One region of the Bacillus sp. JJ1533 genome, then DNA from elsewhere that is predicted to be linked to it. Evidence: riboswitches for the same ligand, from Rfam matches in the RefSeq annotation. Region 1 holds a riboswitch; each other region holds the start of a gene.
What was found. A riboswitch is a leader RNA that binds a small molecule or an ion and turns the genes downstream of it on or off. The one in region 1 is predicted to bind cyclic di-GMP.
Positions count from the first base shown of each region.

Region 2: another riboswitch for cyclic di-GMP. It lies ahead of V7138_RS12775 (phosphopantetheine-binding protein); the one in region 1 lies ahead of V7138_RS07130 (EAL domain-containing protein).
Region 3: another riboswitch for cyclic di-GMP. It lies ahead of V7138_RS12780 (OmpL47-type beta-barrel domain-containing protein); the one in region 1 lies ahead of V7138_RS07130 (EAL domain-containing protein).

Region 1 covers NZ_JBALOV010000013.1:109,232-114,822, forward strand. The annotation lists gene V7138_RS07115 (GGDEF domain-containing protein) at 1-156, opposite strand, end outside; gene V7138_RS07120 (PAS domain-containing protein) at 192-923, opposite strand; gene V7138_RS07125 (PAS domain-containing protein) at 907-1,272, opposite strand; gene V7138_RS07130 (EAL domain-containing protein) at 1,328-3,610, opposite strand; cyclic di-GMP riboswitch class I at 3,780-3,865, opposite strand; gene V7138_RS07135 (hypothetical protein) at 4,216-4,389, shown strand; gene V7138_RS07140 (hypothetical protein) at 4,433-4,756, opposite strand; gene V7138_RS07145 (undecaprenyl-diphosphatase) at 4,879-5,415, shown strand; gene V7138_RS07150 (orotidine 5'-phosphate decarboxylase / HUMPS family protein) at 5,561-5,591, opposite strand, start outside.
Region 2 covers NZ_JBALOV010000025.1:160,681-166,271, reverse strand. The annotation lists gene V7138_RS12780 (OmpL47-type beta-barrel domain-containing protein) at 1-841, shown strand, start outside; cyclic di-GMP riboswitch class I at 1,212-1,297, shown strand; gene V7138_RS12775 (phosphopantetheine-binding protein) at 1,451-1,687, shown strand; gene V7138_RS12770 (class I adenylate-forming enzyme family protein) at 1,684-3,135, shown strand; gene V7138_RS12765 (alpha/beta hydrolase) at 3,271-4,365, shown strand; gene V7138_RS12760 (phosphopantetheine-binding protein) at 4,355-4,594, shown strand; gene V7138_RS12755 (class I adenylate-forming enzyme family protein) at 4,591-5,591, shown strand, end outside.
Region 3 covers NZ_JBALOV010000025.1:167,840-173,430, forward strand. The annotation lists gene V7138_RS12780 (OmpL47-type beta-barrel domain-containing protein) at 1-2,415, opposite strand, end outside; cyclic di-GMP riboswitch class I at 2,509-2,594, opposite strand; gene V7138_RS12785 (flagellar protein FliT) at 2,744-3,094, opposite strand; gene fliS (flagellar export chaperone FliS) at 3,094-3,492, opposite strand; gene flaG (flagellar protein FlaG) at 3,539-3,895, opposite strand; gene fliD (flagellar filament capping protein FliD) at 4,061-5,591, opposite strand, start outside.

The DNA.
Region 1 (5,591 bases):
ACTTTTATCAGTTAGGTAATCCTCTAAGGATTTTTGTAAGAAATCTTTTAATAACCTTCGATTCGGCAAATTTGTCATCGAATCATGGAATGCAAGGTGCTTCAGTTCAGATTCGTAATCCATTTGAGATTGAATGTTACTAGATACACATATCATATAAATGAAATCATTGTCTTCATTAAAAACAGGCGTTACTTTAAAATCAAACCAAACCCATCCCTTTCTGCATGCTTTTTTCGGATATGAATTCTTCCAGATGTATCCTGATAGATTGCATGTACAATCGTTTCTTTTAAAAGTGATTGATCTTCAGGGTGAATATTGTAGGTGAAATGCTTTCCGATAAATTCCTGTTGTTCAAATCCTAAAATATTTTTATGTGACGGTGAGGCATCAATGATGATTCCGTACTTATCAAGAATTGTAATCAAGTCCTGTGATTTTTCAGTAATAATCTTAAGACGTTGTTTTGTATCCATATATTTTCTTGTGATATCGATTAACTTTGTAATGTCATTCATTATGGAAAAAATTCCGATTACTTGATTGTTTACAAAAATCGGGGTGAATTTCACGACAAGCTCGATTCGCTCCCCCGTTTTTTTATTCATTATTAATGAAAATTCTAAGGGTTCCCCTTCGATAGCCTTCTTAAAGTTATCTTGTAATAGCGCGACATTTTTTCTGTCAATTAAGGAAGACAAATCAGAATACGCAATCTCATCAATGCTATAGCCTGTTAGGGCTTCAACCCTATCATTTCCCTCTATGATTTCACCTTGTGTATTAAATGTTAGAATCGCATCTGAATTATTCTTGTATAGTGAACTGTACTTCTGGTTACTTTCATTTACCTTTTTCCAATAATCCAGAAATTCTAATTCTCCCCGCTTTTTCTCTGTTATATCATGAACAAGTGCCATGATAATGTGTACATTGATTGGTAAGTTTATCTATAATAGGCGTTAAGGTTGTTTCTGAATAATGCTTCTCTCCTCGCAACGAATGATACGAATCTTCGTATTTTATCGTTTTACAATTAGAAATCGCGATTTTATATTGTTCAGTTAAAAAATCAGCCATTTCGGTAGGATAAACATCTTTTATGGATTTTCCAATTATTTCTTCAGTGAACCCTGTTTTTTCCATAGCAGCATGATTCAAAAATTCATAATAGAACTCTGAATCATCCCCCACTTTTACAATAAATAATAGTTCCTTTATTCCTTCCATTAAAACCTGATGTAAAAATTGATGTTGTAGGTTCTGCATTCGTCATCTCCATTTTATTGAAATGTTTCGTTTCGTTTCAACTCTATCTCAGAAGCTACATTTGCTTGTTTTGCATTTTTGATAAATAGGAACTAGGGTTTTCATCAATGAAATCACCATCTTTAAAAAAAGGATTTTGCTTCATTTGTAAAGTGATTTTATTTAGGACTTGTGCTAATTCATCACGATCCGCTTCACTTATTTGTAACTCTACACCATATTCAAAGATGTCTTGTTCCTTCTCTTCAAACCTAACAATCGTTCCGTTGAATGTTATATCCTTTCCTATCAGGGTTGTTCTAAATTTGTACAAAATGTTGTCATGTGGTTTAAGCCTTAGATGACTTTGAAAACGCAATCCACCTAAACCTATATCCAAAACGATTACATCCGTTGTTCCAAGGCTAACAGCTTTTCCATTGAAGGATACAATCGTCATTTCGGTATGCAACGGAAAATAGGGAAAATCCACACGATAATATCTACGACGATTCACTGGAACAATTGTGTTACAGCTCACAGGTTTTATTTGCTTCATTTCAAAAAATTCCGTCATCCTTTTCGCAGAGACTGATTTGCTATAATAGTAACCTTGAATCAAGTCACAGCCTATTGAACGCAATATACTATATTGATCCTCGTTTTCTACCCCTTCTGCTACGACCGTTTTTTTTAGTCCCTTTGAAAGCTCAATAATCGATTTTACTATGATTCTATCTTCAGCATTTTTATGAATGTGATGAATAAACGAACGATCGATTTTGATTGTATCCGAAGGCAGCTTTTTTAAATAATGGATGGAAGAATAGCCAGTACCAAAGTCGTCTAAAGCCAATGTAATACCCATCGCTTTTACTTGCTCAATTTGGTCCTGAACAACACTTGTTTCTTGTAACAAAGTACCTTCTGTTAGTTCTATTTCCAGATGATTCGGGTTGATATGATACCTATTTATAGCAGCTTTTAACGTACTAATTAATGAGCTTTTTAAGAAATCTTTAGCTGACAAGTTAAACGAAATGGTGTTAAAATCAATTCCTTTCCGTTCCCATTCATTGACTTGCATACATACGGTATCAATAACAAACTCGGAGATCTCACGGTGATAATTACTTTCTTCTGCAATCGTGATAAATTCCATTGGTGAAACGTCTCCCCATAGCGGGTGCTTCCAACGAATAAGTGCCTCTGCACTCGTTGCCTTTTGCAACTTAATATCCACTTTCGGTTGATATTCAATATACAACTCACCATTCTTAATAGCAGTGTGTAAGTCTGTCTCTAATTGAAAGTTTTTAAAGGATTCGATATTCATATTGGCAGAGTACAATTGATAATGTGCTGCCCCATTTTTTTTTGCACGTTTCAAGGCAGTATTTGCATTTTTTATCAGTTCTACTTTGTTTGTCCCGTCATCAGGATAAATACTTATTCCAATGCTAGCTGTGATTCGAATCGAATAATCCTGTATTTGGAGAGGGGCTTGAATAATATCAATGATTTCTTTCGCATGACTCATATATTCTTCATTCTTCTTCGACTTTTCTACAACAGCGTACCATTCATCCCCTTGTGAACGGAAAAGGAAAACCCCTGTTTTAAGGTATCGCTCAAGCTTAACTGATAATTGTTTAAAAGCTTCGTCTGCAATTTTAAATCCTAACGTATTATTAATGCGGCTAAACCCATCTAAATTAACACAAAACAACGCAAATCTTTCTTTCGAGTTTTTGAATCTATCAATAACCTCATTTATATGGTTGCTTCCATTCATAAAATTTGGTAGATGAGTCAGTTCGTCATGTGTGGTAATAAAATTTATTTTCTGTTCTAGTTTCAAAGTATTAGTACAATCTTCAATTACCCCAAATATTCTTTCGATATTCCCATTCTCATCGTCGACGGCGATTGTTGTTTCATTTATCCATTTAACGGTACCACTTGGGGTAATAATTCGATAAGTATGCGAATTTCGACCTTCATTCGTTAATCTGGAATAAATTGATGAAAAATCTAAAATTGCCTCTTTATACCAAAGTGATTTCCAATAGTCGATCGTTAATTTTTCTTTTGAAATTTCCAAAATTTCTTCTACTTTCCTCGAAACATAGGTAATCTCATTCTTTTTTACATCAACGGAAAACAAAGCTAAACCCAAGTGATTCGCAATAGCATGATAATAATCTAGCTTTTCGTTTTCACTAAATGTGTTTGCCATTTCCTCTACAAATGTTTCCATGTTGCTATCTGAAAAACTTTCAAGATAAGAATCAATGATCTTTCGCCCATTTGAATCTGCTTCATGATGTCTTTTTCGTAACCGATCGAACAATTTCATTCTCTTTACCCCCGGGAAATTCTAGTTGAAGTTTTCTCAATACATTTCGTTCGTTTCAATCCAAATTTAATGATAAGTTCTAATCCTAAATATCATGCTTCAAAAGAATTACCATTAAATAAAAAAAGAAACTACACCGAAAACGGGAGTTATCTTTATCTCCATTACTTTCGGTAACCCGACTACCCTAGCATTTACTGCCTTAGGCTCGCGGCTTTGCGTCCTTACCTTTCGATAAGTTTGCCGTTATCGATATAGTACTTATTAACATTTTATACTACTTTAGCATTATCCTATATTATTAAAAAAATAGTATATATTCAATATTTTTTCAAAAAAATCATCTAGAAACATATGGTTCTTCCTTATTTTATAATATCCCAAATAATATTTATAAACAGTGATATTTGTCACATGACTGGGTTGAACAAAAGATTACGGATAGGCAATATTTTAAGGAAGATCAATAAGTAACCCACTCACCTTTATGAGTGGTAATGTGAAGTTGGATGAAATAAAGCTCCTAATCTTGAATGATAGAGATGCGTATTTAACTGAAACTTGCACATGATAAAAGTGACACTTTCAAGAAGGGAAAATTGCAAATGAACTTTAAAAGCAAATTACAAGAAGCCCAAGATATTATTCATACTGCACATCATCATTTAAAACAAGTTAATTCGAATAGTCCTGAGTCAGAGGCATGTCATTTTGCCCAAAGCGAACTAGAAAAAGCGCAACAAATCATTCAACAAGTTCAACAACAAATACATAATTAAGTAAAAAATGGCTGGGTATTAATAATCCAGCCATTTGATTTCTTTATTGCTTCTTTTGTAGTTGATTTTGGGTTTCGAATTCAGGTCTAATTTCTTTTGCTATTTCTGTTGCAAGATTGTAATTCACATCAAAAGGATTTTTTTTAAATTCCATGGAACTTTGAAATGAATTTTGGGCTTGCTGAAATCTTTTTTTAACTTCCTGATTGATTCGGCTGTTTCTACTTCCTAATAAGCTAAGGATAGTTACCCCTAAAATAGAAAACCAAATCCAACCTCTGTTGTTTCGTTTTCGTTTGAATATCTTCATTGATTTATTACCACTCCACATGCTCAATACCGATGACACTAGTTGCATATAGTTCATCTCTCTTCCCTCCTCACTATATTGTTTGGGTTTTTCCAAAACAATATTTCTGGTAATTTTTAAGAGCCCTTGAGTACATGATTTAAGGTTTGGATGAAATAATAAAGTCAGAGGTGATTATTATGGATGTAAAAGTTTTTCGAGTAATAAATCAGATGTCAGGTCGTTCTTCATTAGTAGATCATTTCATGATACTTGTTTCAAACAAGGTACGTTATGTATATTTTTTAATTTTGATTGTGATGTGGTTTAAAAAACATCCATACAAACAAATAACGAATAACGCTGTAATTTCTGCCATCGTTACACTAGTCATGAATAGTTTCTTTAAATTATTTATTTATAAACCAAGACCATTTATTAAAAAACGTGTTGGAATACTTATTCCCTCAAAATTGGATTCTTCATTTCCAAGCAAGCATACCTTATTAGTTTTTGCAGTTTCGACATCTGTCCTACTTTATAATCGTGTTTTAGGCTCTATTATGTTTGGACTAGCTGTCATGACTGGTCTTTCCCGAATTTGGGTAGGACATCATTACCCATCAGACATTATCGGAAGTGCTCTTTTAGGATCATTAACAAGCATGTTTGTTCACATAATTTCACGATCAAAATCCAATTTCGATGTAATAACTCGACTGTTTCGTTTCGATTAATTACTTTCTATAGCATACTCAACTTTTAAAAATATAATGGAGGAAAATAAAAGGTGTCTTTTTTTTATGAGACTAAAAAGCCTAGATACAAACAAGTGTTGGCATCTAGGCTATCTTTTACATGGAATAATATATCTCTGCCTCACTAGATGTTTTTAACTCTTCTCACAAAATTA
Region 2 (5,591 bases), on a different contig from region 1:
TGTTGCAGGTAACGTTGAAGATGTCCAAACAGTACAAGTTAAAGTGGACAAAACAGCACCAGAAACAACATCAAATGTTGAAGAGGTATGGTCTAACGAAGAAGTCCAGGTTGAGTTATCAGTAACCGACAACTTAAGCGGAGTAGCTCATACATTCTATTCTATAAACGGCTCTGAGTTTGTAGAGGGTACAAGCCTAATAGTAAGTGAAGAAGGAATAACTGAAGTTTCTTTCTACAGTGTTGACTTAGCAGGAAATGTTGAAGAAGTTCAAACCGTACAGGTCAAAATCGACAAAACTGCACCAACCATTAACCTAGACCTAGCAGACGAGTATGCGTTGGGAACAGATTTAAAATTAGCTTATACTGCAACTGATAATCTATCTGGAGTTGCACATGAACAAATGACTGTGAATGGTCAAATTGTTCAAAACGGTGGAAATATTTCATTCGACCAACCAGGTCAATATGTAATTGAGATTGAAGCAACAGATCACGCCAGATGGACAACAAAGGTTACAAAAACAATCCTTGTTTATATTCCAGCAACTGTTGAAGTATTGCCTAAGGTTATGAATGGAAACAAAGGTGTATTCACCGTTCAAGTTTTGTTACCAATGGGGTATAGCCCTACAGACTTTGATTTAGATGAAGTAACTCTTAATGGAGTTTCGGCCCTAACATCAAAAAAAGGCTATTACCAACAAGCGAAAAAAGGTCAGTTCAAGTTCGAACGACAAGACTTCTTCTGGGTTCGTGGTCAAATGATGATGAACTTCGAAGGAAAACTAGGCAATTTCATAGTAAAAGGCCAAACTGAAATGAAAGTAATTAAATAATTTTTGAGAGGTATCCAATATGGAGCTTAGCTGCATTTGGATGCCTTTTTCATGTAAAAGAATAACTAAATATCTTACACTACGTCTGTTTCTCCTTCCCAATCAGTACCCTTCCACCCTGAAAATAGGAATACCTTCCTAGTTAAATCCTTAAAAATAGGAATACCTGGTGATATTAATAATTGACAAAATTCGTCAAAATGATAGTATAAAAGACGCTGTTTTTTAATTTGTACTACATAAGTACTATTTGTTTTTTTATTGGAATAATAAATAGGTTCTATTCGTCATTTTATTTACATACCACACAGGTACTATTTACCATTCCAACATACGAGATAACATGCCGATATATTAAGTAAGAGAATACCTTCGACAATGGCAAATCTATTGAAAGATAGGGACGCAAAGCTACGGGTCTAAGGCTATATTAGCTATGATCGCCGGGTTACCGAAAAGGATTGGAACAGAATTTGTTGCGCAGGTTAACTAGTTGTTTTGAACTACGACTATTTACCTATTCAACATGCCCGCCAATATCCTTTTGGTGGGCTTTTTTTATTGTAATTAAACACAGTTCTGCGAAATGGTTTAGGGGGATAAGTATTCATGACATTTAAGGATTTTACTACAGTAATGTTTGATTTACTTGATTTAGAGGAAGTAGAAGTAACTGAAACATCTAGTCTAAGAGATGATTTAAACATAGATTCACTTCAAATGGTTAATTTAACTACAAGTCTAGCGGAGCATTACAAAATTCCGTTTCGTGTGTTTATTAAAAACGGCAGCAAGATTGATATTGTAGGTGAATTATACACCATTGTAACGGAGGAAAAGCTGTGAGTTTTTATACCAGTGTAATAGAAGGGTTAGATAACGATCATTTATCGTTATCTAACTTGGATCGTGGATACTCTGTAAAAGATATTAAAGAATCGGTTGCTTTTTATCAATCTATGTTTGGTATAGATAGTTTAGAAGGTAAAAAGGTAGCAATATTAGTTGAATCCGTAAAAGAAAATATTTCTTTATTCTATGCAATTCGTAATCTCAAAGGAACAGTAATACCTTTAAGCACACAGTCCAAAAGAGATGATTTGGTGGGGGTATTAGATTCACTATACCCACATATTGTTTTCACAGATAACATGATTAAGGGTTTTAACTGTTCTGAAGTAATAAGTGAATGGGCAGAAGGGAATAAAACAAAAACACTCGTTATATCAACAGATGATTATAAAAGTTTCCACACAACTTCCTTAGGTGGCGAAGAAGAATCTTCGCTTTATAATAGAGGGGATTTTATCACATTTTCATCAGGAAGTACTGGAACACCTAAAGGTATTGTTTTCAAAGATAGTGTATTTGAACATACTTTCAAATGTTTACACAGTAGTTGGGAGTTAAAACCCTCGGATAATATTTTTTTCTTTGCACCTACAAGTTCTCTATTCGGAGTAACTGGAATTAACACAATCATAAAAAGTGGGGCGAATTTTATTCACTCAGACGATTTTGACTTGTTAAAAATCGTAAAAATACTGGATAAATGGAAATGTAATAAAATTTCAACCACACCATCCATTTTCAAGGCCATTTACAATTTTGCAAGTAATTTAAAACCAGAAGTTTTAGAAAGATTGGAATTGGTATGCGTGGTAGGCGAAAAGGTATCACCAAACTATATAAGTAATTTTCCAATCATGAAAAATTGTAAGTTCCTATCTCATTTAGGTAGTTCAGAAGCTGGTTCAATTGCCGATGGTTATATAACGGATAAAGATGCTAAAGATATTGACTTTAAAATAGTCAATGAAGCCGAACATAGAGTAGTTGATGGTGAGTTACTCCTAAAAACAGGAGGTTTGTTCACTGAATACTATAATAGTAAATCTTTAACGGATGAAGCATTTGAAAACGGATGGTTTAAAACAGGAGATTTAGTAGAGTTTGGTGATGACGGAACCTTTAAGATTGTAGGTAGAAAAAAAGACGTGATAAAAAAGGGTGGTCGTCACGTAGTTGCTAGTGAAATAGAGAGTGTGATTCAAAAAATTGAAGGGGTAAATAATGTTACGGTCATTGGAGCATCGCATGATATCTATGGAGAGCAGATTGTAGCATTTGTAGCAGCAAAAAATTTGACTTCAAAAAATATTCGTTCTTATTGTGCAAGTCGAGTATCATCCTACAAAATTCCTGATAAGGTCATTTTTTTAGAAGAAATACCTTTAAAAAATAATAAAGTAGATAAACAAAAATTAAAAGCGTTAATTGCGGAGGCAAAATAGTGTGTCGAGAGATGAAAGGTTATTCAACAAAGAAGTCACTTGGCCAGGGGTTACAATGAAGTTGGCATCCCGACTCTGTTAAAAACCCATAAAGTGATTCTACGATATTTTTAATTTTTGAAAAGGGAGAAGAAAATGGAAAAGTTACAAACTAAGTTACAGGAAATGTCCACCGATACAATTATTAAAAAAACCATTCTTGCAAGTATGATGGATAATGGTTTTTGGAGTCGTTGGTATGTACATGGTATTGATGAAGACTTTGTCAAAGCACATAAATCAAAAATGATTACTGCTAAAGGTTGGGTTACAGAACTTTCTAATAAAGCCCAAGAGTACAAAGAAAAAGCAGACACCTTCAAATCTAGTAATGATTTTGCTAAGGCAGAAGAAAACTACCGTAAAGCAGGTATTTATCTAAACCTTGCACAGTGGGTGTACCCTGAACCCCACGGTATAAGAGCCGACTGGTATAAAAAGTGTCTAGATTTGTTCGACCTTGCTGATGAAGTATCTGCTGGTGAAGTCTTTCGTCATACCTTAACAATTAACGGTAAAAACTATGGTGGTCGTATTCACTTACCAGAGTCTGAACCTCAAGGCGTGGTTATCCTTGTCACTCCGACTGACTCTACAAAGGAAGAATTCTATCTGTATGAACAAGACTTCGTAAATGAGGGGTTAGTAGTGATAAGTTTTGACGGGACTGGTCAAGGGGAAACCTTAATGGTTCATGGTCATAAAGCTGACTACCAATCATGGAAGGAATTTACTAAAGGGGTAGTGGAATTTGCTCACTTAAAGTTTCCTAATCTCTCTATCAATCTATTCGGAACAAGTTCAGGTGGTGCTTGGGCGATCGAAGCAAGTAGACATCCACTAGTAGATAAGATCGTATCGGTAAGTCCACCTACTAGGTATGCATCTAATATTAGACTTCCTGATTATTTCCGAAACCGTATGAGTAATATGCTAGTAGACTTTGATACAGGGTATTTACCTACATTTGAGGAAGATAGTGTTTCTGATATTAGTAATATTGTTATCGTACATGGTGAGAAAGACCTCTTAATAGATGGTAAAGAATTAAAGCGAGTGTATAACAACTTTGATGAAGAAAAACGTTTCATAATATACGAAAATGAGGCGCACTGTTGTGATAATAAATTAGGCGAAATAAGACACCGTTCCGCTGAATGGTTCAAGGGAGTAAATATCAATGACATTTAATGATTTTACAGCTACAATGTTCGACTTGCTTGAGCAAGAACAAGTCGAAGTATCTGAAGAAACAAATATTAGGGATGAGTTAGATGTTGATTCCCTTCAAATGGTAAATTTGACAACTATGTTAGCTGACCATTATCAAGTTTCTTTTAGTAACTTTATAGAAAACGCGGATAAAACAGCTACTGTTGGCGGTCTTTATTCCATAGTAAGTGAGGGGTTATCTAAATGAATTTCTATGAAAATATACTAACAGGGTTGGATGATGGGAATGTAACCTTATCATCTCTATCAAAAAGCCTTACTGCAGGAGAATTAAAAACTGAGATTGCTAGGTATGAGGCTTTGTTAGACTATAAGGATTTAAAGGGTAAAGCAGTAGCAGTATTAGTAAATGTAGTAGAGGAGTATATTCCTTTATTCTTTGCAGTCAACAAGCTAAACGCAACGCTAGTACCTGTTAGCTTACAGTCGAGGACAGATGACTTATTAGGGGTATTAAATTCTCTTGACCCTCATATTATTTTCACTATTAATGAGTTATCAGGTTTTTCCTTCTCGACACTCATAAAAGACTGGGCAGAGGGAAGGGATACAAAAACTACAATCTTCACTTCTGATGATTGTACTACGTGGGATAAAACTAATTATGGTCGTATCGAAAAGAGTAATACCTCTGCCAAAGGAGAGTTTGTAACTTTCTCATCAGGAAGTACAGGTCAACCTAAAGGGATAGTATTTGGTAACAGTATTTTCGATTTTACTTATGATTGTCTTTTCAAATGTTGGGATTTAAAACCAACAGATAATATGTTTATATATGCAGCTATAAGTACTTTCAGTGCAGTTGTAGCTATGAAATCAGTAATAAAGGCAGGTTCAAACTTAGTTGTAGCAAGTGAGTTTGATCTAGTAAAAATGATAGAAACTATTGAAAAAACAAATACAAATAAAGTGATGACTACACCTTCAATCTTTAAATCACTTTATAATTTTGCTAGTCGACTAAAACCTGAAGTCTTAAAGAAATTAGAACTTGTATGTTTTATTGGAGAAAAAGTAACACCTAGTATTTTAAAAGCCTTCCCTCTAATAGAAGATTGTACATTCGTAACCCTTTTAGGTAGCTCTGAAGCAGGAGCCATAGGTGATGGGGTAATTACTGATAATGGCGATGAGGAGATCGTGTTAACCTTATTCGATGAAGCTGAGTATAAAGTAGTAGATGG
Region 3 (5,591 bases), on a different contig from region 1:
GTAGTTGCCTTCAGGTTGATTTGTAAATGTATTACTCGTTCCTGTTACTGTTTTTAGTAATACTTTTTCACCATCTATAATTTGATAGATATTGTAAGACTTAGCGTAATCTGATGAAGTCCACTTTAATTGAATGTCATTACCGTTCAATATATTTGTTGTTAAGTTTTCAGGGGCTTGCATAATTGGAAATACTACTTCTAAAGAAACAGTGCTACCCTCTACTGATTCCCCAAAACGTTTACTTACAGAATGGACAACATAGGAATGTTTTCCCTCAGTTACATTGCTTATTGTATATATATTCGAAGTAATATTTTTCACTAATTCCTTTTGGTCACCTATTACCTCATAGACATTGTAAGAATCAGCATAATCAGCCTTTTCCCATGAAAGTTTAATATCATTTCCATTAACAATAGCAGGGTTAAGATTTGCTGGGTTCTCCATTTCTGGATGGACCAAGTTTACAAATATTTCAGCCCCAAACTTCGATTCACCGTGAATTGTAGAGTTTGAATGAACGACTAAATGGTAGTCTCCTTCAGGTTGGTTCGTAATAGGTATTAAACTTGACGTTACATTTCTTACGAGAACTTTCTCTCCATCGATAACCTGATAAACATTGTAATTTGTCGCAAATTCTGCACCCGTCCATGAAAGATATATATCATTTCCATTTCTGATATCATACTTTAGATTTGTTGGTGCTTTAATTGTAAGTCCCTCAACAGTAACACTTACTTGAGTACCTGTCTCAGATTCACCAAATTTTGAAGATAGTGAGTAAATCTCATAAGTGTATTCCCCAGCAGACATATTTGAGAAAGTTCTATTTGTACTAGTAGTTGTTGCCTTCAGAACCTTTTCTCCGTTTTCAATCTGATAAATCTTATAGGATGTTGCATATTCAACAGCTTCCCATTCTAGACTAAAAGATGTCTCACTCTTAATTGTCTTCGTAACATTTGTTGGTGCAGCCATTTCGGGGTGAACAACTGAAATTGTTGTTTCAGTTCCCTCCACTGATTCACCGAACCTTGATGAATAAGAATGGACTACATATTTATAGTTTCCTTCTGCCATATTTCCAATAGTAGTCGTAGTAGACGTACTTGATAATGTTCTTACTCTTACTTTAGATCCATCATCTTTTACTTGATAAACATAATAATTGTTGGTATTAGAAGTTGGTTCCCATTCCAATACAACATCATTACCATTTTTTACATAAGACGTTACTTTGCTCGGTGCCTGCATTTCAACGTGATCAATCGTCAATGAAACACTCGCACTCTCTTGTGATTCTCCAAATCTATCATTGTAGGAATGGATTACAAATTCATACTTACCTGCTTCCGCCTTAGAATAGGTGATGGACGTATTTGTAACCGTACTTTTTAATACTTTTTCACCATCGATGATTTGATAGATTTTATATTCTTTTGCATTTGGGGCACTATCCCAAGTTAGCTTTATATCATTTAGGTTTAATAATTGATATGAAAAATTTGCTGGTGCAGCCATGGTAATTTCATCTAAAACAACTGTTAGACCGTCTCCACCACTGGATTCTCCAAAGCGGTCACTAAATGATTGAACTTCATACTTATAACTTCCTGGTGCAACATTTGATAGTTTAATAGACGTATTAGTTGTTGTTCCAACAAGCTCTTTACCATTTTCGGTAATTTCATATAATCTATATTCTGTTGAATAAGGAACGGATGTCCAACTGAAAGTAACATCATTCCCATTTGTAATAGAGTATTTGAAATTACTTGGTGTTACCATCGTTGGATGAACCACCTCAGCAAGGATAGGTGCTGAAGAAGGAGATTCTCCATATAATACGTTATCCGCAGAAACAGCATATTGATAGGTTCCTTCTGCTGCATTCGTAATTGTGTAATTATTCTTCGTTGGAGAGTCTAGTAACGTAAACTCGCCACTTTCAGAAACCCGATAGAGTTTATAGACTTCCGCATATTTAACTGCATCCCATGTTAAAACAACATTGTTTCCATTCGAAATTTTATAAGAAAGATTTGCTGGCGCAGCCATCTCTGGGTATGTGACAGTAAAACTAATTGGTGCACTAGGTCCAGACTCACCATCTGAGTTTAAGGTTGAAATGACAAATGTATAGGTTCCTTCTGGAAGATCCTTCATTAGATAGCTATTAGAAGTCACCTTTTGTTTTAAAATGAGTTGCCCTTCAGTAATTTCATAAATATTGTATCCTGTTGCGCCATACACAGAATTCCAACTGAGTTTAATATCATCTGGAGTTACCTCCTGATACGAAATATCACTTGGTGGCAGCATACTACCATTAGCGAGTGCATTGCCGAATGGAAAGAATAATTGAACAACCATTAGAAGCAATGCAAGAATAGTGACGTTTCTCTTCAAGATTTTCTTCATCCTTTAGTCCTACCTTTCTAAAAAAAGCCAAAAGAAAAAGAACCTCATACAAGGTTCATAGGTAAATAGACTATGATTCCTTGTGGCAACCGGCTACCATCCACTGATTGTGGGTCAGGCCCTTGGCTTTGCGTCCTACGATTTCCCATAGTTTGCCTTTTTCACTTTGGTTTTTTATTATTCATTAACTATTATCATACTATTTTACCAGCGAATTGAAAAGGTCTATTTTACTAGTTATAGTCAATTTATCCTTATTTAACAGAAAAATCTAGCAAAACAAACCGAGTAGCAGATACACTACTCGGAACCATCTCTATTTTCTTTTATCAAAAAACATTCCATCTGCCGGTCCAGCTTGATAAGGGTTAGCATATTTTTTTGAAGTAGCTTTACTTTTTTTCAATTGGGCTAAATCCGTTTGGATCTCGAGTTTGATTTCCGCTAGTTTAGCATCAATGATTTTGTTGATAAGGACAATTTCAGCACCTAACTTCTTTTCTTCATCAGTGTAGGGAGGAGCAATTTCTTTTATAGCTCTGTCCCTCAAGTCTAAAAAAGAAGTGATTCTTTCAATAAAACTATCACGATTCTCTTTCGGAATCGGTTGCTCTAATAACTCTAGTAATTCTTTTGTTATACCGTTTAGTGACAAAAGTGCGTTCACTATACTTGTCCACCTTGATATTGTTTTTGACGGTTCACTTGAATAACTTGTTTCCATGTATCTCTAAATTCTGTCACATATCCCTCTGCTTCTTCTAATATTTGAAGGTCATTATTTATGTTAGCTTCGATTAGGAGTGATTTAATATAGTCATACATTACAATCATTTGCTTTGAAATCTCATTTTCCATATTTAATGTAACCATAAGTTCCTGGATAATATTTTGCGCCTTAATCAAATTAGTATTTTTTTCACTAATATCGTTTTCTTGAATTGCAACTCGGGCCGTTGTTATAAATTTAAGACAACCGTTATAGAGCATTAATGTTAACTCACCTGGCGATGCAGTTGAAAATGAATTCTTTTGATAGGTTTGATATGGATTATTCACAGCCATTTTTCATCTACTCCTTCTTTACTATTAAAAAACTAGAAAATCAATTTTAAGCTTTATTATCAAAAAAGAGCCCCAAATAATTTGTCATTGACGCATAGATATCCAGCAATTTCTTTGATGGTATCTCACGGACAACTTCATTTGAATTTGTATCAATAATCTTTACGTAGTATTTTTGTAATTCTTCATGTAATTCAAACTTTAATGCAGTAGTTGTTGGAGATAAAAAATCATTCATCACATCCACCACATCTTCAAGCTTTTCCTTTGAAACTAGTATATTTTCCTCTACATGTTTATCTTCTTTTGGTTGTATGTGATCAATAATCAATTCATTATTTCTACTTGAAATATCAGCGTTCTTAAAAACAGAAGAATCAAAGGAAATATCTTTAATTACCATACTAGTCTTCTCCTTTCGACTGAACAAACCAAATCTATTGCTAATATCGGCAATAATTCATTTACATTTAGTAGAAATTTATAACCAAATGCTTAGATGAGTTTTTGTTATAGCTCTAAATGAAAAAACAAAGTGAAGGGTTCAAATCCCCCACTTCGCTATTTTTTACATCCCTCCACCGAATTGCTGCATAAGCCAACCGCTTTGAGAGTTAGCTCTTTGCATAGCCAATTCCATCGCTTGAAACTGTTTCCAGTAACGATCTTCAACTCGAGCTAAACGATCCTCTTCTCTGGATATCCCGCCTTCTATATTTTTCAGCTCTTTAGCCATCATACTATTTACGTCAATAGATAGATTAGGAGAACCTGCCTTTGAACTTAGTTCAGAAATTCCAAAATTTAATCGTTCGTATAATCTGATACCTAAGCCACTTTCATTATGTTTTTGGACATTGGTTACAGTCGTACCAGTTTCTGTACTTCTTGAAGTAAAAAGCTTTATGATACTATCCATATTATTTTCTAAAGCTGCATTTAGCTTTTTTTCATCGATTTCTAACTTGCCATTTTCTCGCCAATTTTTACTAGTTGTAATGCCAATATCAAATAAAGATTGAAATCCCGCATCCCCCGTCCCAACAGCAGTCCCTAAACTAGATCTTAAATCTGTGAGAAGCCTAGAAACAGTATGGTCCCCATTTAACATTCCGCTTTGAGCTTTTTCTTCCCAAAGCTCAATTTCCCGATCTGTCATTTCATTTTTTTGTTCCTCTGTTAGAGGAGGAAAATCCCTGTAGCGTTTCTCTGATATCTTTCCATTAAGCTCCTCAACCAGTTCATTGTACTTATCCACAAAATTTTTAATGCTGTCAAAAACAACTGATGTATCTTTTTTTGTTCCAACAGACACCGGTTGATCGGGTGTGATATTTGCCTTCAAATCGAATTTAATTCCATCAAAAGTAAAGCTGTTCCCTGTTGGATTAATTGTCAATCCATTTATGACAACTTTCGCAGCAACGGCATCGGCACCTTTAGCTGTGGATACACCATTTGAAGAAAAGCTATCTGTACTTTCATTTATTGTCCCATTTATGAGCCCTATCTTATTTGCAGTTATAGCTGTATCACCATTTACTGTTAAATTAGTGATAGAGATCTCAGATGCTGCTGCTTTATTCGTACTAGTTAGAATTAATGAATTTCCATCTTTAAAGTAAGAGGCTGTAACAACACCTGCTCCAGCATCATTTATTTTAGTAATGGTAGATGCTATTGTGTCTGCAGCTCCAATGCTAACATCAATTCCATTAAGTTTAAAAGAAATCTCTTCATCTAGGGCTACCCCCTCTGCAATATTTAATTTAAAACTAACAGTAGCACCTCTAGCCTCTGTAGCCATAGTTGCTTCACTTATGGTGTAAGTTGAAGAAGATGGTAATCCTGTAACTGTGGCTCCCAATTTTTCAGGTTGTGTCACTGTCGTAGTCTGTTTATTAAAGGGGGTTTGAAGTCTTAGATGCTCAGTTGCAGATCGAAAGCTTACAAGCTTACTATTAATTTCTCGATAAGCATCTGTTTTCCATATATTCATTGTTTTCGCTTGCTGTAATTTAATTAACCTATGCTTTTGAGCATTAACTAACTCCTTTACCATACTTTCTGTGTCTAAGCCTGAGGCTAAACCTGAAAAT